Regions from separate parts of the Streptomyces sp. NPDC050145 genome, predicted to be linked through region 2. Evidence: riboswitches for the same ligand, from Rfam matches in the RefSeq annotation. Region 2 holds a riboswitch; each other region holds the start of a gene.

Region 1 (7,244 bases), on a different contig from region 2:
TTGCCGTTGGCCTTGCCGTCGATGACGGAGCCGGCCTCCCAGCCGTTGCCGTACAGGACGCCGGCCTTCTCGTTGGCCATCACATTGGCGTGGTCCTGCTCGTCCTTGGTGATGTCGCCCTTGTTGTACTTCTTGACGAGGTCGATGAAGTGCTGGATGCCCTCCTGCGCCTTCGGGTCGGAGAGGCTGGCCTTCCACTCCTTGGAGCCCTCGTCGTACTGGGCGATCTGGCCGCCGTACGCGGCTACGTAGGACATGGCGGCGTACCAGTAGCGGCCCGGCAGGTAGAGGGAGGAGAAGCGCTTGTCCTTCTTCCCCTGCTTCGCCGTCTCCTTGTCCATCGCCTTGAGGAACGCGGCCTCGTCGGTGGGCAGCGTGTCGGAGCCGGTGGCCGCCTTCAGCATGTCCTTGTTGTAGATCGCGACGCGCGCACCGGCGTAGTAGGGCACGCAGTACTGCTTGCCCTCGAAGGTGCAGGTGTCGGTGAGGCCCTTGATCCAGCTGTCGCTGTTGTCGTACTTCTTCGGGTCGATCTCGGCGAGCGCCCCGTTGAGGATGTACTGCATGGTCTCGGTGTTGCCGAGCTCGACGACGTCGGGGAACTTGTCGCCGCCCAGGGCGGTGTCGAGCTTCTTGGCCTTGTCCGCCCACTGCTGGTACGCGATGTCGACCTTGACCTTCGGGTACTTCTTCTTGAACTGGGCGTTGACGTCCTTGACCAGTTCGGGCCAGGTGCTCTGCGCGTCCACCATCAGCCAGACGGTCACCGAGCCGGTGCGGTCCTTCGGGTCCTTGCCGGCGTTGTCGTCCTCGCCGCCCCCACAGGCCGCGACCCCGGTCATCATGGCCGCGACGCCGACCGCCGCGATGAGCTTGCGCTTCATGTCACCCTCCTCAGGGATGCCTGCAACCCCCCACCCACAGCGATGACATACGGCGAGTACGCGAAGCACGTACGCGGATACGGCTGATGGGACTGGGACCTGGTCACTAATGGTGTAGACCAGTACCGGGAGCTTGGACCAGACCAATGGGGCTGTCAAGGGTGGTTGTGAAGGGACCGTGGGTCCGTTACCGGAACGACACCCACCCCTCGGAGCACGGTCGTTGACCCCGTTCGCCCGTCCGGCGGGGTGGACTAGACCAGAGGGGCGGCGGACGATATAAGAAGGGATCACGGAGCGTGCGGGAGTACCCCGGGGCGAGCCGTGCCACGATGTGAGCCGTGACCGGCGGACGCATCGGTCGCATCGGCACCGGAGCCGGGAAGGCGGAGCATGAGCACCGACGTGAGCAGTGCGGAGAACGAGGGCGGGGCGCCTGTCCGTACCGCACGTGTGCCCAAGTACTACCGCCTGAAGAAGCATCTCCTCGACATGACGGAGACTCTGCCGCCCGGCACCCCCGTCCCCCCGGAGCGCACCCTCGCCGCCGAGTTCGACACCTCCCGCACCACGGTCCGCCAGGCCCTTCAGGAGCTGGTCGTCGAGGGCCGCCTGGAGCGCATCCAGGGCAAGGGCACCTTCGTCGCCAAGCCCAAGGTGTCGCAGGCGCTCCAACTCACCTCCTACACCGAGGACATGCGCGCCCAGGGCCTGGAGCCCACCTCGCAGCTGCTCGACATCGGGTACGTGACGGCCGACGACACCCTCGCCGGGCTGCTCGACATCTCCGCCGGCGGGCGCGTCCTGCGCATCGAGCGGCTGCGCCTGGCCAGCGGCGAGCCGATGGCCATCGAGACCACGCACCTGTCCGCGAAGCGCTTCCCCGCGCTGCGCCGCAGCCTCGTGAAGTACACCTCGCTCTACACCGCGCTCGCCGAGGTCTACGACGTCCGGCTCGCCGAGGCCGAGGAGACCATCGAGACCTCGCTCGCCACACCCCGCGAGGCCGGGCTGCTCGGCACGGACGTGGGCCTGCCGATGCTGATGCTCTCCCGGCACTCGATCGACGGTTCGGGCCAGCCTGTGGAGTGGGTGCGCTCGGTCTACCGGGGCGACCGGTACAAGTTCGTGGCCCGCCTCAAGCGCCCCATGGACTGAGCCGCCCCGCCCCCTTCTCGCTCCTCGCATTTCTCACATACGGCCCACCGGTGCCGGGTAGTTGATATCAGTACGGCATCGGTGCGTCCGTTATCCGGACAAGGGTTCCATGAGGCGAGACTCTCGCCTAGATTTCCCGGACGTTAAGCCGAGATAAATAGGGCCAGCGAGGGGACGGAACCGCTCTATGTCCAATGCGCCGGAGGCCGCGCGACCAGCGCGGCAAGCAGACACGCGGACGGTGACCCCGCTCCGTGTCGTGGTGGCCTTGTGTCTGATCGCCCCGTTCGTGGCGATGCTCTGGGTCAGCTCCTACGCCAAGGTGGACCCCGCGTTCATCGGCATCCCGTTCTTCTACTGGTACCAGATGCTCTGGGTGCTGATCTCGACGGCGCTCACGATGATCGCGTACAAGCTGTGGAAGCACGACCAGGCGTCCCGTAAGCAGGCCGCCGAGGCCTCCCAGGAAGGGGCCGGCGCGTGAACGACGGCGTCAACGGTGTCGCACTCACCGTCTTCATCCTGTTCTTCGTGGCCGTCACGGTCATGGGCTTCCTCGCCGCCCGCTGGCGGCGCGCCGAGAACGAGGCCTCGCTCGACGAATGGGGCCTGGGCGGCCGCTCGTTCGGCACCTGGATCACCTGGTTCCTGCTCGGCGGCGACCTCTACACGGCTTACACCTTCGTGGCCGTCCCGGCGGCGATCTACGCGGCCGGCGCCTCCGGCTTCTTCGCGGTGCCGTACACGATCCTCGTGTACCCGCTGATCTTCACGTTCCTGCCGCGCCTGTGGTCGGTCTCGCACAAGCACGGCTACGTGACCACCTCGGACTTCGTGCGCGGACGCTTCGGCTCCAAGGGTCTGTCCCTGGCCGTCGCGATCACCGGCATCCTCGCCACGATGCCCTACATCGCGCTCCAGCTCGTGGGCATCCAGGCCGTCCTGGACGTCATGGGCGTCGGCGGCGACGAGGGCACCAACTGGTTCGTCAAGGACCTGCCGCTGCTGATCGCGTTCGCGGTCCTCGCCGCGTACACGTACTCCTCGGGTCTGCGGGCCCCGGCGCTCATCGCGTTCGTCAAGGACACGCTGATCTACATCGTCATCGCCGTCGCGATCATCTACATCCCGATCAAGCTCGGCGGCTTCGACGACATCTTCGCCGCGGCCGGCGAGAAGTTCGCGAAGATCAACCCCGCGACCGAGAAGCCCGTCGGGGCGCTCGCACCCGGCTCGCAGGGCACCTGGACGTACGCGACCCTGGCGCTCGGCTCGGCGCTCGCGCTGTTCATGTACCCGCACTCGATCACGGCGACCCTGTCGTCGAAGAGCCGCGAGGTCATCCGGCGCAACACGACGATCCTGCCGCTGTACTCGCTCATGCTGGGCCTGCTCGCGCTGCTCGGCTTCATGGCGATCGCGGCCGGAGTCACGGTCCAGAACGGCCAGTTGGCGATCCCGCAGCTGTTCGAGGACATGTTCCCCGACTGGTTCACGGGCGTCGCGTTCGCGGCCATCGGCATCGGCGCGCTCGTCCCCGCGGCGATCATGTCCATCGCCGCGGCCAACCTCTTCACCCGCAACATCTACAAGGACTTCATCAAGCCGGACGCCACGCCCGCGCAGGAGACCAAGGTCTCCAAGCTGGTGTCGCTGCTGGTGAAGGTCGGCGCGCTCGCCTTCGTCCTCACCATGGACAAGACCGTCGCCATCAACTTCCAGCTGCTCGGCGGCATCTGGATCCTGCAGACCTTCCCGGCCCTGGTCGGCGGCCTGTTCACCCGCTGGTTCCACCGCTGGGCGCTGCTCGCCGGCTGGGCCGTCGGCATGGTGTACGGCACGGTCGCCGCGTACGGGGTGGCCTCGCCGACGCAGAAGCACTTCGGCGGCTCCGCGAAGGAGATCCCGGGCATCGGCGAGATCGGCTACATCGGCCTCACCGCGTTCGTCCTGAACGTCGTCGTCACCGTGGTCCTCACCTTCGTCCTGAAGGCGCTCAAGGCCCCGGACGGCATCGACGAGACGTCCCCGTCGGACTACACGGCCGACGCCGGCGACAAGGGCGTGAAGGTCGAGCTGCCGGCCGTCGGGACCGGCGCCGGACACTAGCCCCGCGCACCCTTCTCACAGGACGAGCCCCTCCACCCCTGGAGGGGCTCGTCCCGTTACGGTGGCCGACGATCGGCACCACCCGACGATCGGCACCACCCGCCCTGGAGGAACCCTTGACCGCACCCATCGTCCTCGACAGCGACCCCGGCATCGACGACGCCGTCGCGCTCCAGTACCTGCTCGGCACCGGCCTGTGGGACCTCAAGGCCTACACGACCGTCGGCGGCAACGTGCCCGCCTCCCAGACCTTCCGCAACGGCCGCGCGCTGGCCCGCGCCTTCGGCATCGACGGCGACGTGCCCGTGCACCGGGGCGCGGGCCGCCCGCTGACCCGGCTGCCGTACTCCGCGGCCGGCGAGTTCCACGGCGCGGAGGGCCTCGGCGCCGAGCGGCTGCCCGACGCGAGCGTCCCCGAGCAGACCGAGTCCTCGGCGCAGGCCATGCTCCGCCTCTCGCGCCAGTACGAGGGCGAGCTGACCGTGTGCGCGACGGGCCCGCTGACCAACGTCGCCCTCGCGATCACCGAGGACCCGGACTTCGCGCGGCGCGTGAAGCACCTCGTCTTCATGGGCGGGGCCGCCGAGGTGCCCGGGAACATCACGCCGGTCGCCGAGTTCAACGCCTGGGCGGACCCGGACGCCGTCGACCTCGTGGTGTCCTCGGGCATCCGGTACACGATGGTCGGGCTCGACGCGACGCACGGCTGGCGCTTCACCAAGGACCACCTGGCCGTCCTGGAGGACGCGGGCGAGGGCATGGCGCTGACCGCCCGCCTGATGCGCTACTACCTGGACGCGTACACGGAGGCCGCGGGCAGCCCGCTGCACGACCCGCTCGCCGTCGGGGTCTGCGCCGACGAGTCGTTCGTCACCGCCGCCGACGGCACCGTCGTCGTGGAGTGCGCGAGCGAACTCACCCGCGGCAAGACCGTGTTCATCCCCTACGACAGCGACTACCCGCGCGCCTACTACGCCGAGTCCCCGCTCGTCGCCGCCCGCACCGAACACCGCGGCCGGGTCGCGCTCGGCACCGGCCCGCGCGACTTCACGGCCGACTTCGTGACCACGCTCCTCAAGCAGCCCGGGGTGGCCTGACCGTCACCGCGACACAACATGTGGGCCCGGAGCGGAAGCCCGGGCACAACATGTATGCTCGCTCTCGCTGTCGTCGCAGGGGAATCCGGTGCAAGTCCGGAACTGTCCCGCAACGGTGAACGTAAGGCCACAAAGGCCCCTCACGTGAGTCCGAAGACCTGCCGACGGTGCACCCGAGCCGTCCGGCCCGGGTGTCGATACGTCAGGGCCTCGCGGAACGGGCCGGTGACGCGGGCGCCCCCTGTGCGCGCCCGGGCCACTCCTCCTTCCCGCGGGCCCCGAGCCGAGCGAGGGAGAGCCCCCCAGTGACGATCGCGCCCGCCGATCCCGCCTCAGCCCCGGTCCGTGCCGAAGCCGACGCCCCCGGCACCGCGCTGCTGCGCACGCTGACCGAGCTGACCGCCGACCTGCCCGACGCCGACCCGGGCCGGGTCGCCGCCGCGGCGCTGCGCGGCCGGTCCGCCCGGGCCGACGAGGCGGAGCTGCGCGAGCTCGCCACCGAGGCGGCCGCCGGACTGATCTCCGAGGACCCGGCCTACTCGCGGCTCGCGGCGCGCCTGCTCACCCTCACCGTCGCGGCCGAGGCCGCCTCGCAGGGCGTCACCTCGTTCACCGGCTCGGTCGCGGTCGGCCACCGCGAGGGCCTGATCGCGGACCGCACCGCCGAGTTCGTGCGCGTGCACGCCGCCGCGCTCGACGCGCTGATCGACCGGGACGCCGACGACCGCTTCGGCTACTTCGGCCTGCGCACCCTCTTCAGCCGCTACCTGCTGCGCCACCCGATCACCCGCAAGGTCGTCGAGACGCCGCAGCACTTCCTGCTGCGCGTGGCCTGCGGCCTGGCGGAGGACGACACGGTCCGCGCCCTGGACGAGGTCGCCGCGCTGTACGGCCTGATGAGCCGGCTCGACTACCTGCCCTCCTCCCCCACGCTCTTCAACTCCGGCACCCGGCACCCGCAGATGTCGAGCTGCTACCTGCTCGACTCCCCGCTCGACGAGCTGGACTCGATCTACGACCGCTACCACCAGGTGGCCCGCCTCTCGAAGCACGCCGGCGGCATCGGTCTCTCGTACTCCCGCGTCCGCAGCCGCGGTTCGCTGATCCGGGGCACGAACGGGTACTCCAACGGCATCGTGCCGTTCCTGAAGACGCTCGACGCGTCCGTCGCCGCCGTGAACCAGGGCGGGCGCCGCAAGGGTGCCGCCGCCGTGTACCTGGAGACGTGGCACTCGGACATCGAGGAGTTCCTGGAGCTGCGCGACAACACGGGTGAGGACGCGCGGCGCACGCACAACCTCAACCTCGCGCACTGGATCCCGGACGAGTTCATGCGCCGGGTGAACGAGGACCGGCCGTGGTCGCTGTTCTCCCCCGCCGACGTGCCCGAGCTGGTCGACCTGTGGGGCGAGGAGTTCGACGCCGCGTACCGCGAGGCCGAGGCCGCGGGGAAGGCGCAGAAGACGATCCCCGCGCGGGACCTGTACGGCCGCATGATGCGCACCCTCGCGCAGACCGGCAACGGCTGGCTGACCTTCAAGGACGCCGCGAACCGCACCGCCAACCAGACGGCGGAGCCCGGCCACACGGTCCACTCCTCGAACCTGTGCACCGAGATCATCGAGGTCACGGACGACGGCGAGACGGCCGTCTGCAACCTGGGCTCGGTCAACCTCGGGGCGTTCGTCGACACGGCGGCCGGGGACATCGACTGGGAGCGCCTCGACGCGTCCGTCCGCACGGCCGTCACGTTCCTGGACCGGGTCGTCGACATCAACTTCTACCCGACCGAGCAGGCGGGCCGCTCCAACGCGAAGTGGCGTCCGGTGGGCCTGGGCGCGATGGGCCTGCAGGACGTGTTCTTCAAGCTGCGGCTGCCCTTCGACTCCGAGGAGGCGCGCGCCCTGTCGACGCGGATCGCCGAGCGGATCATGCTCGCCGCGTACGAGGCCTCGACGGACCTCGCCGAGCGCAACGGGCCGCTGCCGGCCTGGGA
Region 2 (7,244 bases):
CCTGCGCCGTCCCGGCTGGGTGCCGGGCGCGGGCGACGACTGGCGGGAGGTCGGCTCCCTGGCCCAGGCGGCGCGGGCGGTCGCCGGCGCCGGGCGGGTCTTCCTCACCACGGGGCGGATGGGCCTCGCCGCGTTCGCCGGGGTCGACGACGCCCACTTCCTCGTACGGTCCGTGGACGCGCCCGAGCCGCCGTTCCCGCCGCACATGGAGGTGCTGCTCGACCGCGGCCCGTTCACCCTCGAAGGCGAGCGGGAACTGCTGGCCCGGCACCGCATCGACGTCCTCGTCACCAAGGACAGCGGCGCCACCGCCACCGCCCCCAAACTCACCGCCGCCCGCGAGGCCGGCATCCCGGTCGTCGTCGTGCGCCGCCCGCCCACCCCGGCCGGGGTGCCGGTGGCGGCCTCGGTCGCCGAGGCCGCCGACTGGCTTCAGGCGCGGTCGGAAGGCGTCTCCGGGTAGCGGCGCGGCGTCCACGCGATCGTGCGGCCGTCCCCGCGCACCGTCGCCTGCGTCTGCGAGGAGCCGACGATGAGGAGGGTGCGCATGTCGACCACGGACGGGTCCAGGTCGGCGAGCCTCACCACGCGCACGGACTCCTCCGGGCCGCCCACGTCACGGGCGAGGACCACCGGGGTGTCCGGCAGCCGCAGTTCGAGCAGCAGCTCGCGGGCCTTGCCGACCTGCCAGGTGCGGCTGCGCGAACCGGGGTTGTAGAGCGCAAGCACCAGATCCGCGGCCGCCGCCGTGCGCAGCCGCTCCGCGATGACCTCCCACGGCTTGAGCCGGTCGGACAGGGAGAGGGTCGCGTAGTCGTGGCCGAGCGGGGCGCCCGCCTTCGCCGCGGCCGCGTTCGCGGCGGTCACACCGGGCAGCACCCGCACCGGTACGTCGGTGTAGGCGTCCTGCGCCGCGACCTCCAGGACCGCCGTCGCCATGGCGAAGACACCCGGGTCACCGCCCGACACGACCGCGACGCGGCGCCCGCGCCGGGCCAGGTCGAGCGCGAACTCGGCGCGCTCCGACTCCACCTTGTTGTCCGAACCGTGCCGCGTCTGCCCCGGCCGGTGCGGCACCCGCGCCAGATACGTGGTGTACCCGACCAGGACGTCGGCGTTCGCGAGGGCGCCGCGCGACTCGGGGGTCAGCCACGGCGCGCCCGCGGGACCGGTGCCGACGACGACGACCTCGCCGCGCTCCGGCGCCGGGTCCTCGACCGGTTCGGCCTCGATCCGCGACGGCAGCACCGCCACCGAGAAGTACGGCACCGACTCCGGGTCGATGTCGGCGAGGCGGCCCGTACGCTCGCCCGCCATGAACGCCCGCTCCACGTACCGCGCGTCGTCGAGCCGGCCCGCGTTCTCCACCGCCGCCCGCACCTTGGTGAACGTACGGCCCAGCTTCATCACGACCGCCGAGTCGGCCGCCGCGAGACGGGCGTTCAGCTCGTCCTCCGGGAGCGTGCCCGGGATGACGGTGAGCGTCTCCTTGTCCTCGCACAGCGGCTCGCCGAGCCGGGCGGCCGCCGCGCTGATGGACGTCACACCGGGGATGACCGTGGTCTCGTACCGGTCCGCGAGCCGCTTGTGCATGTGCTGGTACGAGCCGTAGAAGAACGGGTCGCCCTCGGCGAGGACCGCGACCGTGCGGCCCGCGTCCAGGTGCGCGGCGAGCGTCGCCGCGGCCTCCTCGTAGAAGTCGTCCAGCGCGCCCCGGTAACCGCCCGGATGGTCCGTCGTCTCGACCGTGAGCGGGTACATCAGCCGCTCCTCGATCTGGCCCTCGCGGATGTGCTCCGCGGCGATCGAGCGGGCGATGGAACGGCCGTGGCGGGCGCAGTGGTACGCGATGACGTCCGCCCCGGCGATCGCGCGGACCGCCGCGACCGTCATCAGCTCCGGGTCGCCGGGCCCGAGCCCGACCCCGTACAACTTGCCTGCCGTGGAAGGGGAGTCGATGTCGCTCATGCCTGGATCTCCTCCTCCGTCGCGATGGCGTTCAGGGCGGCGGCCGTCATGGCGCTGCCGCCGCGCCGGCCGCGCACGATCAGGTACTCGAGGCCGAGCTCGTTCACCGCGAGCGCGTCCTTCGACTCGGCGGCGCCGACGAAACCGACCGGGATGCCGAGCACGGCGGCCGGACGCGGGGCGTCGTCCTTCGCGAGCATCTCCAGGAGGTGGAACAGGGCGGTCGGCGCGTTGCCGATCGCCACGACCGCGCCGTCCAGGCGGTCCCGCCACAGTTCGAGCGCGGCGGCGCTGCGCGTCGTGCCCAGGTCGGCGGCGAGCGCCGGGACGCGGGGGTCGCGCAGGGTGCACAGCACCTCGTTGTCGGCGGGCAGCCGCTTGCGGGTCACACCGCTCGCGACCATGTGCGCGTCGCAGAGGATCGGCGCGCCGGCCCGCAGCGCGGCACGGGCCTTCGCCACGACGCCGGCCGAGTGGCCGATGTCCTGTACGAGATCCACCTGGCCGCAGGCGTGGATCATGCGGACCGCGACCTGCGCGACGTCGGCGGGCAGCGCGGCGAGGCCGGCCGCGGCCTCCGCGCGGATGGTGGCAAAGGACTCGCGGTAGATCGCCGCGCCGTCCTTCTCGTAGTCATACACGGGGTTCGGCTCTTTCCTCGGTCGTTCGTTGCGTGCGGTAGGTGCCGTCCGGCTGCGCCACCACGTCGATGTGCGGGCCGGCGGGGTGGCCGCAGCGGCGTGCGCAGCCGGACCAGTAGGTGGGGAGTTGTCGGTGGCGGGGTTCCGCGTCCCGGCGTACGTCGGTGAGGGACTTGGCGCAGCCCGGGGTCCCGATACAGGCGCCGAGCCGGGCGGCGGGCGCCGCGGGGTCGGTGATCAGCCCGGCCGCCGCCAGGGCGGGGCGCTCCGCGGGGCCGGCGCCGGGTACGACGACGGTCCGCCAGGGGGTCATGCGCAGTTCCCTCTGCGGGAGGCGGTCGGCCAGATCGGTGAGGGTCGCCCATTGGTTCTGGGTGAACGATCCGAAGGGGGCCGTCACGGTCAGGGCTCCGCCGTTGCGGGATCCCGGTTCGTCGCCGGGTGCGGCGTTCGTCGTGGCTGGTCGCGCAGTTCCCCGCGCCCCTAGAGGCGCACTCCGTGCGCTCCAGGGGTGCAGGCCCGCCGACTTCAGGTTCCGGGATATCAACTCCGCCAGGGGCACGCCCAGTTCGGCCACGCGCCATACCCGACGGCCCGTCACTTCCGAGGCTGACGCGAGGAAAGACTCGGCCGCGATCACCGCCGCCCGCGCAGCATCCTCGTACGACACGACGAACTCCGCGTCCCCGACGGCCAGTTGGGTCGAGCCGTCGGGGCGGCCGCGCAGCAGGACATCCGGGCCGAGCCCGGCGACGTCACCGCGTCCGTCGTCCAGCGCGAAGAGGAAACGGCCCGACAGGCCCGGTGTCACCGAGCTGGCGAGGAGCGCCGCGTCGAGACCCGTCAGCCACTTCCGCACATCGACGAACCCCAGCCCGTCGAGCCCGGACATCGGCGAAGCCACGACGTTGCGGACCCGCTCGTGGGCCGGCGACGGCAGCAGCCCGGCCCCGCCGAGCACCTCCGCCAACTCCCCGCCGCACCCGTCCCGCAGCCCGCGCACCTGCACGTTCCCGCGCGACGTGAGGTGAAGCACCCCGTCCCCGAACCGCGCCGCCGCCTCCGCGACCGCCCGCGCCTGCGCGACGCCGAGCACCCCGCCCGGCACCCGCACCCGCGCGAGGAAGCCGTCGTCCGCCGCGTGCAGCCGCAGCGCGCCGGGGCAGGCGTCACCCCGGGACGTACCGGACGTACCGGGGCCGGGGGGTATGGGGGCGGAGGGCATGCCGGGGAGCATACCCAGGCTCACCAGCACTCCCGCTGTGAGCAGCGTCCCGTATCGGGCTTCTCGCCCGCCCCGTACGATGAGCGGCGACGGTCCCGTCCGGGCCGTCACATCGCCAGCGACGGCGACAGGGGAGGAAGCCCGGTGCGATTCCGGCGCGGTCCCGCCACTGTGAGCCCCCACCGGGGGCGAGCCAGGAACTCCCGCCGTCAGTAACCACCCGGGGCGCGGACACCCCGAGGAAGGCCAGACGACGCATGTCTCAGCAGCCCTCGCAGACGGCTACGCCCGCGCAGCGCATCCTGCTCCTGTCGACGTCCGACACCGACCTGCTCAGCGCCCGCGCCGCGAACGCCCTCGCGGACGCCCCGGTCACGTACCGCTTCGCGAACCCGTCCCGGACCGACGTCGGGACCGGCCTCGACGCGCTGCTCGACGGCACCGACCTCGTCGTCGTCCGCCTCCTCGGCGGCGTCCGCGCCTGGCAGGACGGCATCGACCGGCTGACCGCCGCCGGGGTCCCGCTGGTCGTGCTCACCGGCGAACAGGCCCCGGACGCCCAGCTCATGGCCGCCTCCACGGTGCCCGTCGGCATCGCCGCCGAGGCCCACAAGTACCTGGCGCACGGCGGCCCGGCGAACCTCGCGCACCTGGCCCGCTTCCTGTCCGACACGGTGCTGCTCACCGGCCACGGCTTCGAACCCCCGGCCCCCGCGCCGACCTGGGGCGCCCTCGACCGGCCCGCCCCGCAGGCCGACGGCCCGACCGTCGCCGTGCTCTACTACCGCGCCCACCACATGAGCGGCAACACCGCGTTCGTGCACGGCCTGTGCGACGCGATCGAGCAGGCCGGCGCCCGCCCGCTGCCGCTCTACGTCGCCTCCCTGCGCGCCCCCGAGGCCGAGCTGATCGAGGCGCTCGGCGCCGCCGACGCCGTCGTCACGACCGTGCTCGCGGCCGGCGGCACCCGCCCCGCCGAGGCGAGCGCGGGCGGCGACGACGAGTCCTGGGACGCGGGCGCGCTCACCGGCCTCGACGTGCCGATCCTCCAGGCCCTGTGCCTGACCTCCTCCCGCGCCGACTGGGAGGAGAACGACGAGGGCGTCACCCCGCTGGACGCCGCGAGCCAGATCGCCGTGCCCGAGTTCGACGGGCGGCTCATCACCGTGCCGTTCTCGTTCAAGGAGATCGACGAGGACGGGCTCCCCGCCTACGTCGCCGACCCCGAGCGCGCCGCCCGCGTCGCCGGGATCGCCGTGCGCCACGCCCGCCTGCGCCACATCCCGGCCGGCGACAAGAAGCTCGCGCTCGTCCTGTCCGCGTACCCGACCAAGCACTCCCGCATCGGCAACGCGGTCGGCCTCGACACCCCCGCCTCCGCCGTCGCCCTCCTGCGCCGACTCGTCGACGAGGGCTACGACTTCGGCGACACCGCCGAGATCCCCGGCTTCGTCTCCGGCGACGGCGACGAGCTGATCCGGGCGCTCATCGACGCGGGCGGCCACGACCAGGACTGGCTCACCGAGGAGCAGCTCGCCAAGAACCCGGTGCGCATCCCCGCCGCCGACTACAAGCGCTGGTACGCGGAGCTGCCGCAGGAGCTGCGCGCGTCCGTCGAGCGGCACTGGGGCCCGCCGCCCGGTGAGATGTTCCTCGACCGCTCCCGCAACCCGGAGGGCGACATCGTGCTCGCCGCCCTGCGCCGCGGGAACCTGCTCATCCTCATCCAGCCGCCGCGCGGCTTCGGCGAGAACCCGATCGCGATCTACCACGACCCCGATCTCCCGCCGTCCCACCACTACCTGGCGGCCTACCGCTGGATCGCCGCGTCCTCGGACGACCGCGGCTTCGGCGCCGACGCGATGATCCACCTCGGCAAGCACGGCAACCTGGAGTGGCTGCCCGGCAAGAACGCGGGCCTGTCCGCCGCCTGCGCCCCCGACGCCGCGCTCGGCGACCTCCCGCTGATCTACCCGTTCCTGGTCAACGACCCGGGCGAGGGCACCCAGGCCAAGCGCCGCGTCCACGCCACGCTCATCGACCACCTCGTGCCGCCGATGGCCCGCGCCGACTCCTACGGCGACATCGCCCGCCTGGAACAACTCCTCGACGAGTACGCCCAGATCGCCTCGATGGACCCGGCGAAGCTCCCGGCCATCCGGGCGCAGATCTGGACCCTCATCCAGGCCGCCAAGCTCGACCACGACCTCGGTATGGCCGACCGTCCCGACGACGACGGTTTCGACGACTTCCTGCTCCACGTCGACGGCTGGCTGTGCGAGGTCAAGGACGCGCAGATCCGCGACGGCCTGCACGTCCTGGGCGCCGCGCCGCAGGGCGAGGCCCGCGTGAACCTGGTCCTCGCGATCCTCCGCGCCCGCCAGATCTGGGGCGGCACGACCGCCCTGCCGGGCCTGCGCGAGGCGCTCGGCCTGGACGAGTCGGCCGCCACCCGCACGAACGCGGACGAGGCGGAGGCGGTGGCTCGCGCCCTGGTCGAGGCGATGGAGGCGGCGAACTGGGATCCCGCCGCGGTCGCAAGCGTTGTTGCCGACCGCGGGCCGGTGGGGGCTGGTCGCGCAGTTCCCCGCGCCCCTGAAGGCGATGACTCCGTCATCGCCATCCTCGACTTCGCCGCCCGCGAGGTCGTCCCCCGTCTGAGCCGGACCACGGACGAACTGGACCACTCCGTCCGCGCGTTGGAGGGCCGCTTCGTTCCCGCGGGCCCCTCCGGGTCCCCGCTCCGCGGCCTCGTCAACGTCCTGCCGACCGGCCGCAACTTCTACTCCGTGGACCCGAAGGCCGTCCCGTCCCGCCTCGCGTGGGAGACCGGCCAGGCCCTCGCCGACTCCCTCGTCGAGCGCTACCGGCAGGACAACGACGGCGCGTACCCCACGTCCGTCGGCCTGTCCCTGTGGGGCACGAGCGCCATGCGCACCGCCGGCGACGACGTGGCCGAGGCCCTCGCCCTGCTCGGCGTCCGCCCCGTCTGGGACGACGCCTCCCGCCGCGTGAACGGCCTGGAGGCGATCCCGTACGAGGAGCTGAACCGGCCCCGCATCGACGTGACGCTGCGCATCTCCGGCTTCTTCCGCGACGCGTTCCCGCACGTCATCGGCCTGCTCGACGACGCGGTCCGGCTGGCCGCGTCCCTGGACGAGCCGGACGAGCACAACCACGTACGGGCCCACGTGCAAGCCGACCTCGCCGAGCACGGCGACGAACGCCGCGCCACCACCCGCATCTTCGGCTCCCGCCCCGGCACGTACGGCGCCGGCCTGCTCCAGCTGATCGACTCCAAGGACTGGCGCACGGACGCGGACCTCGCCGAGGTCTACACGGTGTGGGGCGGCTACGCGTACGGCCGCGGCCTGGAAGGGCGGGCGGCCCGCGGCGAGATGGAGACGGCC
Region 3 (7,244 bases), on a different contig from region 2:
GCCGAGCCGCACCTGAGGCAGCAGGGCGCGGGCCGCGACGATCCGCTCCCGCACGTCGGCCTCCTCGCCGGCCCAGCGGGCGACGAAGCCCTCGGGGTCGTCGTCGTAGGCCAGGCGCCGCTTGACGACCTCGACGCGCTGCGCCGGCTCCCGGGACGCGGCGACCTCCACGGTCAGCCCGAACCGGTCGAGCAACTGCGGCCGCAGCTCGCCCTCTTCGGGGTTCATCGTGCCGACGAGCAGGAAGCGGGCCGCATGCCGGACGGAGACGCCCTCGCGCTCGACGTACGAGGCGCCCATCGCGGCGGCGTCGAGCAGCAGGTCCACGAGGTGGTCGTGGAGGAGGTTGACCTCGTCGACGTACAGGATGCCGCGGTGCGCGTCCGCGAGCAGGCCCGGCTCGAAGGCCTTCACGCCCTCCGCGAGCGCCCGCTCGATGTCGAGCGCGCCGACGAGCCGGTCCTCGGAGGCCCCGACCGGCAACTCGACCATGCGCGCGGGGCGTTCGGTCCCGGCGGCGTCCGCGTGGGGCCCGTCGGGGCACTGCGGGTCCGGCGCCGCCGGGTCGCAGGAGAACCGGCAGCCCGGGACGACGGGGACGTCCGGCATCAGCGCCGAGAGCGCCCGCACGGCGGTCGACTTGGCGGTTCCCTTCTCCCCGCGCACGAGCACCCCGCCGACAGCGGGCGACACGGCGTTGAGCAGCAGGGCGAGCCGCAGATCGTCCTGCCCGACGACAGCGCTGAACGGATACGGGTTGCTCATCGGATGAACTCCTCCGGGTAGATGCGCCCCGGCAGGGGCGCGGGGAACGGCGCGAGCAACCACGCACGGTCCGCACGTACGGCCAAACCCATGGGGGTCCGGGGGCGAAGCCCCCGGGGTCGGGACGGGAAGGGGCGGCGGGGGCGACTTCCCATCACGGCGCCCCGGGCGGCACGAACGGCAACCCCGAGGGAGCGCCCCCCTCGATCAACCGCCACAACGCGTCCGTGTCGGCGTGCCGCTCGATCAGATCGCCGAGCCGGTCGAGCTGCTCCTCCCGCAGCGCCGCGAACGAGGTGTCAGGTGCCGGCACGAACCGCCGCCCCGAGGCCGCCGCGACCTCCCGGAGGAACGCCCGCCGGAACCCGTCCGACTCCAGCGACCCGTGCCAGTGCGTCCCCCACACGGCCCCCACCCGGCACCCGTCCAGGAACGCCTCGCCGCCGAGCACGTCGGCGACCCCGTGATGGATCTCGTACCCCTCGACGGGCTCGCCCAGGGCCTGCCCGACGGGCCGGGCCAGCGTCTTCTCCCGCTCGAAGCGAACCCGCACCGGGAGGAGTCCGAGCCCGTCCACGACCCCGGCCCGCGACTCGACCTCGTCCTCGATCCGCTCCCCGAGCACCTGGAAACCGCCGCAGATGCCGAGCACCGGCCGTCCCTCGGCGACCCGCCGCGCCAGCGCGTCCGCGAGCCCGCGCTCGCGCAGCCACTCCAGCGCCCTCACGGTGCCCCGCGTGCCCGGGACGACCACCAGATCGGCGTCGACGAGCTCCTCGGCCCGGTCCACGAACCGCACGACGACGCCGGGTTCGGCGGCGAGCGCGTCGACGTCCGTGAAGTTCGACATGAGCGGCACCGCGCACACCGCGACCCGCAGCACGTCCGCGCCGACCGGCGGCGCCACGACGGACTCGCGCACCGTGCCGCGCAGCGACACCCGCAGGCCGTCCTCCTCGTCGATGCCGAGCCCGTGCTGATAGGGAAGAACGCCGTACGTGGGGCGGCCCGTCAGCGATTCCAGCATGTCCAGGCCGGGTTCCAGCAGGGTGACGTCACCGCGGAACTTGTTCACCAGATACCCGGCGAGCAGCTCCTGGTCCTCGGGCGCGAGCAGCGCCGTCGTGCCGAAGAACGACGCGAAGACGCCCCCGCGGTCGATGTCGCCGACGACGAGCACCGGCAGCCGCGCGGCCCGCGCGATGCCCATGTTCACGATGTCGGTCCGCCGGAGATTGATCTCGGCGGGCGAGCCCGCCCCTTCACAGATCACGGCGTCATGACTGCCCCGAAGCTCCTCCAGGCATCCCACCACCGTGTCCAGCAGGGCCGCCTGCCGCCCGCCGTGGTAGCCGCGTGCGCTCAACTCGCCCACCGGCTTGCCCATCAGGACGACCTGGCTGCTCCGGTCGCTGCCGGGCTTCAGCAGCACCGGGTTCATCAGCGCGCTCGGCTCGACGCGGGCGGCCTGCGCCTGCATGGCCTGCGCCCGCCCGATCTCGGCGCCCTCACGCGTCACGAACGAGTTCAGGGACATGTTCTGCCCCTTGAACGGCGCGACCTTCACGCCCTGCCGCACCAGCCACCGGCAGATCCCCGCGGTGACCACGCTCTTCCCGGCGTCCGAGGTGGTGCCCGCGACCAGCAGGCCGCCGCCCTTCCTCGCGCCCGTCATCGACGGCCCCACAGCAACCGCGCGCCCACACAGACTCCCAACGCCGAAAGACTCACGCGCCGCGACAACCGCGCGGCCCGCTCCACATCACGTACGTGTACGGGCCGGCCCCGCTCGTTGAGGACCGGCCGGTGCTCCACCCGCCCCGCGTACGACAGCGTGCCGCCGAGACGCACCCCGAGCGCGCCCGCGAACGAGGCCTCCACGACCCCCGCGTTCGGGCTCGGGTGACGCTCCGCGTCGGCCCGCCAGGCCCGCACCGCGTCCCGGGGGCGGCCGCCGGTCAGCACCGCGAGGACGCCCGTCAGCCGGGCGCCGGGCCAGCCGGCGACGTCGTCGAGCCGGGCCGAGGCCCAGCCGAAGCGCCGGTAGCGCGGCGACTTGTGACCGACCATCGCGTCCAGTGTGTTCACGGCACGGAAGGCGAGCAGCCCCGGCACCCCGGCGACGGCACCCCACACCAGGGCGCCCACGACCGCGTCGGAAGTGTTCTCGGCGACCGACTCGACGACGCCGCGCGCGATGCCGTCGGCGTCCAGGCCCTCGGGGTCGCGCCCGCACAGCCGGGGCAGCAGCTCCCGGGCCAGCTCCACGTCGCCGGCCTCCAGCGCGGAGCCCACGGCCCGCGCCTCACGGCCCAGCGAGGTGCCGCCGACCACGGCCCAGGTCGCGGCGGCGGTCAGTGCGACCGAGGCGGCGGGGGAGCGGCGTACGGCACGGGCGGCGAGCGCGCCCAGCGCGGCGGCGCCACCGGCGCACACGGCCGTGTGCAGGGCGCCCCGGCCGCGATCGTCCCGCCACAGCACGCGCTCGACGGCTCCCGCGGCGCGGCCGAAGCCCGCGACGGGGTGCCCGCGGCGCGGATCGCCGACCAGGAGGTCGCTGAAGATACCCAGGGCGGCGCCGTACGCGAAGACGCGCTCGGCCCGCCGTGCGCCGCGCGGGGCGAACATGGCGGTAGTTGTCCTCACTCAGGGTGTCCACGCCCTGGTTCGAAGAGACCGGCAGCGTGAGTTCCTGGCTCGCCCTCCGGGGGAGGGCTGACAGTGGCGGGACCGCGCCGGATTCGCACCGGCTTCCTCTGCTGCTGCCGTATATGGCGAGGGAAGTGCACCACGCTCCGCGAAGGCACGTCAACTTGCTGTTGACCTGCGGCGGGTGAGTGTGGCCAGGTCCACAACACGTCGGCGGGGTGGGGACGCGCGTGCGTCCCCACCCCGCCGAGGGAGTGCTGCGACCGTGGTCAGGCCACGATCAGAAAGATCCCGTACGCGACCGCCGCCGAGCACAGCGCGAAGCACAGGTAGGCGCCGGAGACGGCGAGCGTCGCCGAACCGCCCGCGCGCGTCGCGGACTCCTTCTTGGAGAGGCCGACGATCCCGAGAGTGAACAGGCCCACCAGGGCCACGGTCACCACGAGGCTGACGCCGAACACGGAGCCGAGGGCCGCCCAGTCGATCTTCATAGCTGGTCCTGCTTCCTTACAGCGTGGCGCCGGTCGTGGCGCGCGCGGGGTCGGCCACCGAGGCGGCCGCGGCGGGCATCGGGGACTCCTCGACGGCGAGCGCACCGGTGGGCGGCGGCGTGACCGCGGCGATCGCGGTCGTGACGACACCGGCGGGCTCCGCGGCGGGGGCCTCGGTGCCGATCTCGTCGGCCGTCACGTTGTGCTGGTCGACCGAGTTGCGGCGGGACAGCACCCAGATGACCGAGGCGCCGCCGATGAGCAGCGCGGCCGTCAGGCCGATGCCCCACGGGCCCTGCTGGGTGAGGAACTCGGCGCCCGCGCCGACCAGACCGGCCGCCGGCAGGGTCAGACCCCACGCGACGAACATCCGGGTGGCGGTCGACCAGCGGACGACACCGCCCTTGCGGCCGAGGCCCGAGCCCATGACGGCGCCGGAGCAGACCTGGGTCGTGGAGAGCGAGAAGCCGATGTGCGAGGAGGCGAGGATCGCCGTCGCGGCACTGGTCTGCGCGGCGAAGCCCTGCTGCGGGGCCAGGTCGGTCAGACCCTTGCCCATGGTGCGGATGATCCGCCAGCCGCCCAGGTACGTGCCGAGGGCGATGGCCATGCCGGCCGAGACGATGACCCACAGCGGCGGGTCGGCGTCCGGCGCGAGCACACCGCCGGTGATCAGGGCGAGCGTGATGATGCCCATCGTCTTCTGCGCGTCGTTGGTGCCGTGCGCGAGGGAGACGAGGCCGGCCGAGGCGATCTGCCCGGCGCGGTAGCCCTTGGCGGTGGCCTTCTCGTCGGTCTTCTTGCTGATGCGGTAGGTCAGGCGCGTCGCGAGCATCGCGGCGAGGCCGGCGACGAGCGGCGCGGCGACCGCGGGCAGCAGCACCTTGGTGACGACGGTGCCGCCGTTGACCGACGACCAGCCCATCGACATGACGGCGGCGCCGATGAGGCCGCCGAACAGGGCGTGCGAGGAGCTGGAGGGCAGGCCGACCAGCCAGGTCAGCAGATTCCAGAGGATGGCGCCCACCAGCGCCGCGAAGATGACCTCTGTCTTGAGGCCGTCCTCGTTGATGATGCCGCCGGAGATGGTTTTCGCGACCTCGACGGAGAGGAACGCTCCGACCAGGTTCAGCACGGCGGACATGGCCACCGCCGTCTTCGGCTTGAGGGCGCCTGTCGAGATGGTCGTCGCCATCGCGTTGGCGGTGTCGTGGAAACCGTTGGTGAAGTCAAAGACCAGTGCGGTAACGATCACGATCGCTAGGAGCAGCGTGATGTGTTCCATTTACCCAGGCTTCGGTTGGACGTCAGTGGCTAGTTGAACGTAGGGAAGTCGGGTGAACGGAAGATGAACTGAGCGGGGCTGGGTGGTGTCCCGATCCGGCAGGTCTTCGCTCCGCTTCGTGCGGGGCGGCGGCGGGCGGCGCGGACCGATCCCGCGAAAGCCCCGGAATTCCGGGTTCCGCGGGACTTTCGGCCCGGTCGGACTACCCCCGGGCGAACCGCTCGAGCTGGGCCCGGGACCCGTTGAAGAGATTCTGATCACCCGGCAGGCCGCCCTTGTTGGCGTACTGCCAGAACGTCCAGTACGACCAGCGGCGCGGCAGCGGCCCCGCGGTCCTCGCGTAGTGGGCCAGCCACAGCGCGTGGTTCGCGGCGAAGGCCCCGCTGTTGCCGGTGCACTTCTTCCACCACGTGTAGTTGGTGTAGATCACCGGACGCCGCCCGGTCCGGCGCAGCACCTCGTCGCTGAACGAGTCGATCCAGGACACGAGCTTCGACCGGCTCATGCCGTAGCACTTCTTCTTCGCGCTGTACGGGTTGTACTCGATGTCGAGCGCGGGCGGCAGCGTCCGCCCGTCCCGGGTCCAGTCGCCGCCGTTGCGTACGAAGTAGGCGGCCTGCGTGCGGCCGGACGACTTGTCCGGCAGTGCGAAGTGGTACGCGCCGCGGATGATGCCCTGGTCGTGGGCGCCGTTGTACTGCTGGGCGAAGTAGGGGTTGCGGTAGTTCGTCGACTCGGTCGCCTTCACGTAGACGAACCGCGCGCCCTTGCTGCTCGCCTTCGCCCAGTTCACGTTCTTCTGGTGCGAGGAGACGTCGTGCCCCTTGGGCTTGCCCGCCGCCTGGGCCGGCAGTTCCGCGAGCGCGGTGCCGGCGAGCGTCAGGGCGGCGGCCGCGGAGACCGCCGCGACGACTCGGGCGCGACGACGGGACGGAGTGTGGTCACGGGCCATGTTTCCCCCCGGAAGCCAGTAGTCGTAGGGATGAGAAATATGCACATATGGGATGTGCCGGGGCGGGGATCTCGGTCCCGGCCCGGCGCGTTTCCCGCCGTTCGGGTGCCTGGCAGGATGCGCGCATGGGTGAACTCGAACAGGCGTGGGACGAGCTGGTGGCCACCGCGCGCAGGACCGTGACCGACGGCCTCGTCGTCGGCACCTCGGGAAATGTCTCCGTGCGGGTCGGCGACGGCGACGAAGCCCTCGTGCTCGTCACCCCCAGCGGTGTCCCCTACGACCGGCTCACGCCCGACGACCTGCTCGCCGTCGACCTCGCCGGGCGCACCCGGCGCGGCGCCCTCGTCCCCACGAGTGAGCTGCCGCTCCACCTCGCGGTCTACGGGAGCACGCCGGCGCGTGCCGTCGTGCACACCCACGCGGTGCATGCCACGGCCGTCTCGACGCTCGTCCCCGAGCTGCCGGCGATCCACTACATGACGATGGCCCTCGGCGGCCCGGTACGGGTCGCTCCGTACGCGACGTACGGGACGGAGGAGCTGGCCGGGAACATGCTGGGCGCGCTGGAGGGGCGCACGGGGTGTCTGCTCCAGAACCACGGCACGGTCACGTACGGGGACTCGCTCGACGCGGCCTATGACCGTACGGCCCAGCTGGAGTGGATGTGCCGGGTCTGGCTCGTCGCCCGCTCCGTGCCGGGCCTGAGCCCCTCTCTTCTGAGCGCGGCCCAGCTGGACGAGGTCGCGGAGCGGCTTGCCGGGTACGGACAGCGCCGCGACGGCTGATCCCTCGTCGCCGGGTGCGGGTGCGTCGTGGCTGGTCGCGCAGTTCCCCGCGCCCCTGATGAGGCTGCGCCTCATCGGGGAAATGCGGCGCGTAGCGCCTGCATTTCAGGGGCGCGGGGCTGTGTCGATATGCGGCTCCGCCGCGTGGGCGCGACCAGCCCCCACCGGGGCGCACCCGGCGACGAGACGGTCGGACCCCGTCACCCGGACCCGCCGCCCCACTGGCCGGTGGGCCCGACCGCTAAGACACTGGACACGTGCGCACCGCCAGAGCGACGGCCGCGGCCGTCACCACCGTGACCGGAGTCCTCGCC
Region 4 (7,244 bases), on a different contig from region 2:
CGACGGTCGCCGTGCTGCACGCCTACTACTGCCTCGGCGTCCCGCCGCCGACCCGGGCTCCCCGCGCCGTGCCCGGCGGCCAGGCCGACTTCGTACGGCTCACCGATCTCGCCTGGTCCCTGCTGACCGGATCCGGGGGCGGCCCGGCCGCGGCCGCGGGCCCCGTCGCGCGCGGGCTGCGCGCCCAGGCCCGGCTGCTCACGGGCCGCAGGCGCCGGGTCCCGCCGATCCTGGACCCGCTGCGGTCCCGGTCGGGCGCGCCCGAACCGCACCTGCCGGAGGATCCGGGCGCGACGCGGGCCACCGAACTGCTGCTGGGGCGACCCGGTGGCCGGGAGCGGTTCGCGGCGGCGGCCGTTCCGGCGTGGCGGATGGCCCTGGGCACGGGCGCGGCGGGCGCGGTCGCCGCGCTGCTCGGTCTGGAGCACGGCTACTGGGCGGCGATCTCGGCCGCCGCCGTGCTGCACTCGGTGAACGTCCGCACCACCGCCCAGCGCGCGGTCCAGCGGACCCTGGGCACGGGGGTCGGCCTGCTCCTCGCGCTCGCGGTGCTCGGCCTGCACCTGGCGCCGGTGACGCTGACCCTGGTGGTCGTGGTGCTGGAATTCCTGCTGGAGTACGTCGCGGCCCGCAACTACGCGCTGGCCGTCGTCTTCCTCACCCCGATCGCCCTGCTCCTCACCGAGCTGGCCGTCCCGGCCCCCGCGGGCGAACTGGTCCTGGACCGCGTCCTCGGCAGCGTCGTGGGCATCGGGGTGGGCCTGCTCTGCGCCCTGCTGATCGTCCACGACCGCGCCGCGGTGCGGGTCGAGCGGGCGCTGGCGGAGTGCCGGAGCGCGGTGGCGGACGCGGAACGGGCTCTGACCGGCCCGCCGGGCCCCCTGCTCCCCGTCCTCCAGGTCCGCCTCGCCCTGGCCGTCGTGGAACTGCGCGAGGCCGACGACACGGCCGCCGGCGAACTCTGGCCGGCGGGCATCGACCCCACGGAACTGGCCGCGACGGAGGGCCGCGCCTACGCCTTGCTCGGGCGACTGCGTCACCCTCGGTAGAACGGCGAGACAGGTGCCGCTGGAGAGCGGCGGAGCCTCGACCTCCAGGGGCGCGGGGAACTGCGCGACCAGCCACCACGATCGCGCACCCGGCCACGCATCGGCGCCCCACAACGGCGCGCCCCCGAAGATCGGCAGGGCCCCCACACTCACCCCGCCCGGCAGAAGGCAGGTCAGAACCGAAGCGCCGCCGCGATCCGTCCCGCCTCCTCCAGCGCCCCGTCCGGCACGAACACGACCTCCGCCCCCGTCTCGAGCGCGCACTCCACGATCTCGTCGACGATGTCGTGCACCGCGTCGACGTCGTCGTCCGCCGCCGGCGCGAGATGCCCCTCCCCCGCCCGCACGGTGACGCGGAAGTTCTCCTCGACGACCAGCCGGCGGATCCGCCCGTCCGCGGCCTCCTGCCACACCTCGTCGACCCCGGCCGCGTACGTGTTGGCGCCACGGGCCCGGTCCAGGTCGGCCATGGCCTCGGCGACCTCGCGCTCCGCGTCGGCGGTGCGGGCCGGGGCCACCGCGCGGGCGACCGCCTCGGGCCTGCCGTGGGAGAGCCCGCCGAACGGGACCTGGGCGGCGCCGTGGGCGGCCGTGCCGGTCTCGGTGAGCAGGGACAGCGCGGCGGGCTCGCCCGTCACATAAAGGGTGCGCGGCGCGGTCCGCAGCAGTTCGCCGAGCGCCGCGTCGGCCTCGCGGAAGAACTGCCGGGTCGCCTCGTCCCGGTAGGTGCTCGGGACGTCGCCGACGCGCTCCTTGCGTTCGGCGTCCGGGTCCTCGAGGCTCCGCTCCTGCGGGAAGCCGTGCTGCTTGTCCTCCACGACGCGGTTGCCGCGGCCGTCCCAGAGGGTGACGCGGTCGGCGGCGACCGAGAGCACCCAGTACGGATGGGCGGCCGCGTCGGCGGCGACCAGGTTGCGGGTCAGGAAGGTGTCGGCGACCACGACACGGTCCTGCACCTCCCGGTCGATCGCCCACACCTGGTGCTCGCCGGGTGCGGCGAACAGCACGAGGCCGTCCTTGGCGTGCACGAGGTCCGCCTCCTGGACGGCGGCACGCAGATGCGTGAGGACGTCCTCCCGGCGCTCCTTGGTCACGCCCGGGTCGGCGGACAGCTGCCGGGCCGCGTCGTCGACGAGGTTGCCGAGCCGCACCGGGTCCTGGGCGTCGCCCGGGGGCCGCCGGTGCGTGGTCATCGCCACCGACACGGCGGGGTACGAGCGCGGCCTGCGCAGGTCGCGGAGTATTTCCGGGTTCAGGGAGGAGTGCATGCCGGGTTTCCCTTCAGATGCCAGATCACCCCATCCTGCCCATGCACCTTAAATACGGCAAAAGGTGCACACGGCCCCAGGGGCCACAGGCGTCACACCCGCCCTCGCCGCTCACCGGTCCGCCGCGCGAGCGCCAGCACGCTCAGGCCGAACATCAGCACCCCCAGCGGCAGATGGACCGACGGGACGTGCGCGACACCGAGCACTACCTGCGCCGAGGCGAGCACCAGAAATCCGGTCGCGTGCCACACGGGCCGGACCGGCCCGCCGCCCGGCTTCCACGCGAGGACCGCCGCGAGCAGGTACAGCATCGACGCCGCGTACATCACGCGCGCCCCGGCGCTGTGCAGCGCCTCCCCGTAGGAGGCGGTGAGCAGCAGCCCCGCCGAGACGGCCTGGAGGAAGATCGTCGCGGTCTGCAGGGCGATCGCGACGCGCAGGAACGAAAGGGTGCGCCGGGTGGTCGTCACGTGGGTGGCCATGGCCTGGTCCTCTTTCCCGCCCGAGGGCAGTCGGTCGATAAGGTCTCGCCAGGCCGACGACGCAGGTCGGCGAAAGGTAAGGCGAGGGGGCGGACGGTTTGGGGACGGCGGGGGCGGACACGGACACGGTGGCGGGCGAGCGGCGCCAACTGCTCAATGTGGCCTACCGGTTGCTCGGCTCACTGGCCGAGGCGGAGGACGCGGTGCAGGAGGCGTACGCCCGCTGGTACGCGCTCCCCGACAGCCGCAGGCACGAGATCGCGTCGCCCGGCGCCTGGCTGACGACGGTGACCGGCCGGATCTGCCTGGACGTGCTCGGCTCGGCGCGTGCCCGGCGCGAGCGCTACGTGGGCGCGTGGCTGCCCGAGCCGCTCCCGGACCGGTCCGAGTGGGCGCACGGGCAGGGCGGCGACCTCGCCGAGCAGATGGTGCTCGACGAGTCCGTGAGCATGGCGTTCCTCGTCGTCCTGGAGTCGATGACGCCGGCGGAGCGGGTGGCGTTCGTGCTGCACGACGTGTTCCGGTATCCGTTCGCGGAGATCGCGGAGGTCCTCGGCCGGTCGTCGGCGGCCTGCAAGCAGTTGGCCGCCTCGGCGCGGCGGAGGGTGGGCGCCGCGCGCCCGGAGGACGTCGGCGCGCGGCAGGCGGAAGCGGTGCGGCAGGTCAGACGGGCCTGGGAGGCGAAGGACATCGCGGCGCTCGTCGGCCTGCTCGCCCCGTCCGCCGTGATGACCGCCGACGGTGGCGGCCTGGCCGGTGCCGCGCTGCGCCCGGTCGAGGGGGCGGCGCGCATCGCCTCGTACATGGTGGCGATCGCCGACAAGGCGCCGGGTCTGGAACTTCTGGAGCGTACGGTCAACGGCGCGCCGGGACTCGTCGCGCTCCGGGACGGTGTGGTGCTGACGGTGGCGGCGTTCGACCTCGCCGGGGGACGGGTCGCGCGGATCTGGGTGGTGCGCAATCCGGAGAAGCTGCGGGCCTGGTCGGGCGAGGACTGACGCGCCCTGCCGGGGTGGTGACGCCCTGTGATAGCTTCCCCAAGCCAGTCGTACCTTTGTGCGTACTTGTACGTACTCGGGTCAGGGAATCCGGTGCAAGACCGGAACTGACGCGCAGCGGTGAGGGCGACGGGCGGGGCAACTGCCACTGGGCCGGGGGGAACCGGGCCTGGGAAGGCGCTCCGTCCGGACGACCCCGAGTCCGAAGACCTGCTGGCGGCCCCGCCCGTGCACCCGGCGGGGCGGACCGTTGGCCGGCTCCGCGTTTGAGCCCTGGACGCTAAAGGATCTCCCGTGCCCTTCGCACGTCTCGCCCGCTTCTGTGCCCTCGTGCCGATCACCGCACTGCTGCTCACCGCCTGCGGATCCGGCGCCCCGTCGGAGCGCTCCGACGGTGCGTCCGGCGCCGGTGTCACGCTCACCAACTGCGGGCAGCGCGTGCACGTCGCGCACCCGCCGCGCCGCGCCGTCGCCCTCGACCAGGGCTCCGCCGAGATCATGCTGTCCCTCGGCCTCGCCGACCGGATGGCGGGCACCGGCACCTGGACCGACCCGGTGCGCGGGAACCTGGCGAAGGCGAACGCGAAGGTGCCGCGCCTCGCGGACCGCTACCCGTCGTTCGAGAAGGTCCTCGACACGGAACCCGACTTCGCCGCTGCCTCGTTCGGGTACACGCTCGGCAAGGGCGGCGTGGCGCCGCGCGCCTCTTTCGAGAAGCTCGGCGTGCCGACGTACCTGTCCCCCACCGACTGCGCGGACAAGGACAACAGCGGCGACGGCGACGGCGTCCGCACCGAGGCGCTGACCATGGACACGGTCTACGGCGAGATCCGGGACCTGGCACGGATCTTCGACGTGCGCGAACGCGGCGAGAAGCTGGTGGCGACGCTCAAGTCGCGGGTGCGGAAGGCCGCTTCGGGTGGCGATGCCGACGGCGTGCGCGTCCTGTACTGGTTCTCCGACTCCAAGTCGCCCTACATGGCGGGCTGTTGCGGAGCTCCCGGAGTCATCACGAACGCGCTCGGGGTGCGCAACGTCTTCGACGACACCCATGAGGAGTGGCCGCAGATCAACTGGGAGACGGTCGTGGACCGCGACCCGGACGTCCTGGTGATCGGCGATCTGACCCGGCGCTCGCAGTCGGCCGAGTCGGCGGCGCAGAAGATCAGGTTCCTGGAGTCCGACCCCGCGACGAAGAACATGAAGGCGGTCCGCGAGAAGCGGTACGTGCTGCTCAAGGGGCAGGACCTCAATCCGACGATCCGCACCGTGGACGGCGTGGAGAAGGTGGCGGCGGCGCTGCGCGCGTTCGGCCTCACCAAGTGACCCGGCCCCACCAAGTGCCCCGGCCTCACCAAGTGACCCGCCTGCGCCCGGCGTCGTACGCGGCGGCGGGCCTGCTCGCCCTGTGCGTCTCGGTCGCCGTGGCCATCACGATCGGGCCCGCACACATAGGCGTCGGCGACGTGTGGGCGTCGGTCGCGGCCCGGGTCGGCTGGGGCAGCTCGGACCTGTCGCCGATCCGCGACGGGATCGTGTGGAACCTGCGGCTGCCGCGCACCCTGCTGGCCGCCGTGTGCGGGGCGGGCCTCGCGGTCTGCGGCACGGTCCTCCAGGCCCTGCTGCGCAATCCGCTCGCCGACCCGTTCGTGCTCGGCGTCTCCTCCGGGGCCTCGACCGGCGCCGTCCTCGTCGTCGTGCTGGGCATCGGCGGGGGCGCCCTGTCGGTGTCCGGCGGCGCGTTCCTGGGCGCCGTCTGTTCGTTCGGCCTGGTGCTGGTGCTCAGTCACGCGCTCGGCGGGACCACGGACCGGGTGGTGCTGTGCGGTGTCGCGGCGATGCAGCTGTTCTCGGCGCTGACCTCGTTCGTCGTCCTGACGGCGGCGGACGCGGAGACCACGCGCGGCGTCCTGTTCTGGCTGCTCGGCTCGCTCGGCGGGGTCGGCTGGACCGAGGTGTGGCTGTGCCTGGCCGTCCTCGTGGTCACGCTGGCGGTGTGCCTCGGGTACGGGCGGACGCTCGACGCGTTCGCGTTCGGCCCCGAGGCGGCGGCCGCGCTCGGTGTGCGGGTGGCCCGCACCCGGCTCGTCCTGCTGTGCGTGACGGCACTCCTGACGGCGGCGCTGGTCAGCGCGGCGGGCGCGATCGGCTTCGTCGGTCTGGTGCTGCCGCACGCGGCCCGCGCCCTGGTGGGCCCCGGCCACACCCGGCTGCTGCCGGCCACCGCGCTCGCCGGGGCTGTGTTCCTGGTGTGGGTCGACACGCTGGCCCGTACGGCTCTCGAACCGCAGGAGGTCCCCGTGGGGGTGGTGACGTCGCTGATCGGCGTGCCCGCGTTCGTGTACGTGCTGTGGCGCGGCCGGAGCACGCGATGACGGCGGGGCTCGGCGCCGAGCGCGTGGCCCGGTCGGCGGGCGCGGCGGTGATCCTCGACGGGGTGAGTGTCGCGCCGAAGCCCGGTTCGGTGACGGGGGTGCTCGGGCCGAACGGGTCGGGCAAGTCGACGCTGCTGCGGCTGCTCGCCGGGGTGCTCGCGCCGACGGCCGGGGTCGTCACCCTCGACGGCGATCCGCTCGCCGAGGTGGGGCGCAGGGAGGCGGCGCGCCGGATCGCGCTGGTGCAGCAGCAGTCCGACACACAGGTGGAGCTGACGGTCGCCGACGTGGTGCGGCTCGGCCGGATCCCGCACCGCAGGGCGTGGTCGCCGGCCTCGGCGGCCGACGAGCGGGCGGTGCGCTCCGCGCTGGAACGCAGCGGGCTCGCCGACCGCGCGGACCGGCTGTGGCACACGCTCTCGGGCGGTGAGCGGCAGCGGGTGCAGATCGCGCGGGCGCTGGCCCAGGAGCCGCGCGAACTGCTCCTGGACGAGCCGACGAACCATCTCGACATCCAGCACCAGCTGGAGCTGCTCGACCTGGTCCAGAGCCTCGACCTGACCTGTGTGGTCGCCCTGCACGACCTGAACCTCGCGGCCACGTACTGCGACGAGGTCGTCGTCCTGCGCGCGGGCCGCGTCGTGGCGTCCGGCACCCCGGGCGCGGTCCTGACGGAGGAACTGGTCGCGGACGTCTACGGCGTACGGGCCAAGATCACGCACCCGGACCCGGAGGCGGGACCGCACATCCGTTTCCTCGGCACGGTCTGAGCCCGCCGAGCGGGCCGCTCACTCGAAGCGCTCGGTGTCTCCCGCGCCGTACCGGACGATCTCGGCCTCGCCGTCGGAGAAGTCGATGACGGTGGTCGGCTCGGTGCCGCAGTCGCCGGAGTCGAGCACCGCGTCGACGGAGTGGTCGAGCCGCTCCTTGATCTCCCAGCCCTGGGTGAGGGGCTCGTCCTCGCCGGGCAGCAGCAGGGTGCTCGACAGGAGCGGCTCGCCGAGCTCGGCGAGCAGGGCCTGGGTGACGACGTGGTCGGGGATGCGGACGCCGACGGTCTTCTTCTTCGGGT

What was found. A riboswitch is a leader RNA that binds a small molecule or an ion and turns the genes downstream of it on or off. The one in region 2 is predicted to bind cobalamin.
Region 1: it holds a riboswitch for cobalamin, as region 2 does, so the genes downstream of both, ACIBTU_RS22120 (ribonucleoside-diphosphate reductase subunit alpha) here and cobN (cobaltochelatase subunit CobN) in region 2, are expected to answer to the same signal.
Region 3: it holds a riboswitch for cobalamin, as region 2 does, so the genes downstream of both, ACIBTU_RS37720 (cobalamin biosynthesis protein) here and cobN (cobaltochelatase subunit CobN) in region 2, are expected to answer to the same signal.
Region 4: it holds a riboswitch for cobalamin, as region 2 does, so the genes downstream of both, ACIBTU_RS00615 (ABC transporter substrate-binding protein) here and cobN (cobaltochelatase subunit CobN) in region 2, are expected to answer to the same signal.

What each region holds. Positions count from the first base shown of each region.
Region 1 is NZ_JBITJS010000010.1:321,195-328,438, reverse strand. It holds gene ACIBTU_RS22145 (sugar ABC transporter substrate-binding protein) at 1-884, opposite strand, end outside; gene ACIBTU_RS22140 (GntR family transcriptional regulator) at 1,278-2,042, shown strand; gene ACIBTU_RS22135 (DUF3311 domain-containing protein) at 2,230-2,526, shown strand; gene mctP (monocarboxylate uptake permease MctP) at 2,523-4,151, shown strand; gene ACIBTU_RS22125 (nucleoside hydrolase) at 4,268-5,248, shown strand; cobalamin riboswitch at 5,286-5,429, shown strand; gene ACIBTU_RS22120 (ribonucleoside-diphosphate reductase subunit alpha) at 5,554-7,244, shown strand, end outside.
Region 2 is NZ_JBITJS010000002.1:385,904-393,147, forward strand. It holds gene ACIBTU_RS05310 (cobalt-precorrin-6A reductase) at 1-463, shown strand, start outside; gene ACIBTU_RS05315 (precorrin-2 C(20)-methyltransferase) at 433-1,968, opposite strand; gene ACIBTU_RS05320 (precorrin-8X methylmutase) at 1,965-2,609, opposite strand; gene ACIBTU_RS05325 (cobalamin biosynthesis protein CobG) at 2,602-3,834, opposite strand; cobalamin riboswitch at 3,908-4,060, shown strand; gene cobN (cobaltochelatase subunit CobN) at 4,092-7,244, shown strand, end outside.
Region 3 is NZ_JBITJS010000030.1:10,170-17,413, reverse strand. It holds gene ACIBTU_RS37730 (putative cobaltochelatase) at 1-765, opposite strand, end outside; gene ACIBTU_RS37725 (cobyric acid synthase) at 920-2,440, opposite strand; gene ACIBTU_RS37720 (cobalamin biosynthesis protein) at 2,437-3,393, opposite strand; cobalamin riboswitch at 3,432-3,575, opposite strand; gene ACIBTU_RS37715 (hypothetical protein) at 3,684-3,905, opposite strand; gene ACIBTU_RS37710 (anion permease) at 3,922-5,190, opposite strand; gene ACIBTU_RS37705 (lysozyme) at 5,393-6,142, opposite strand; gene ACIBTU_RS37700 (class II aldolase/adducin family protein) at 6,268-6,930, shown strand; gene ACIBTU_RS37695 (alpha/beta hydrolase) at 7,188-7,244, shown strand, end outside.
Region 4 is NZ_JBITJS010000001.1:115,502-122,745, reverse strand. It holds gene ACIBTU_RS00635 (FUSC family protein) at 1-1,049, shown strand, start outside; gene ACIBTU_RS00630 (chemotaxis protein) at 1,223-2,317, opposite strand; gene ACIBTU_RS00625 (hypothetical protein) at 2,410-2,799, opposite strand; gene sigJ (RNA polymerase sigma factor SigJ) at 2,898-3,797, shown strand; cobalamin riboswitch at 3,826-4,030, shown strand; gene ACIBTU_RS00615 (ABC transporter substrate-binding protein) at 4,092-5,123, shown strand; gene ACIBTU_RS00610 (FecCD family ABC transporter permease) at 5,156-6,172, shown strand; gene ACIBTU_RS00605 (ABC transporter ATP-binding protein) at 6,169-6,942, shown strand; gene ACIBTU_RS00600 (L-threonylcarbamoyladenylate synthase) at 6,961-7,244, opposite strand, start outside.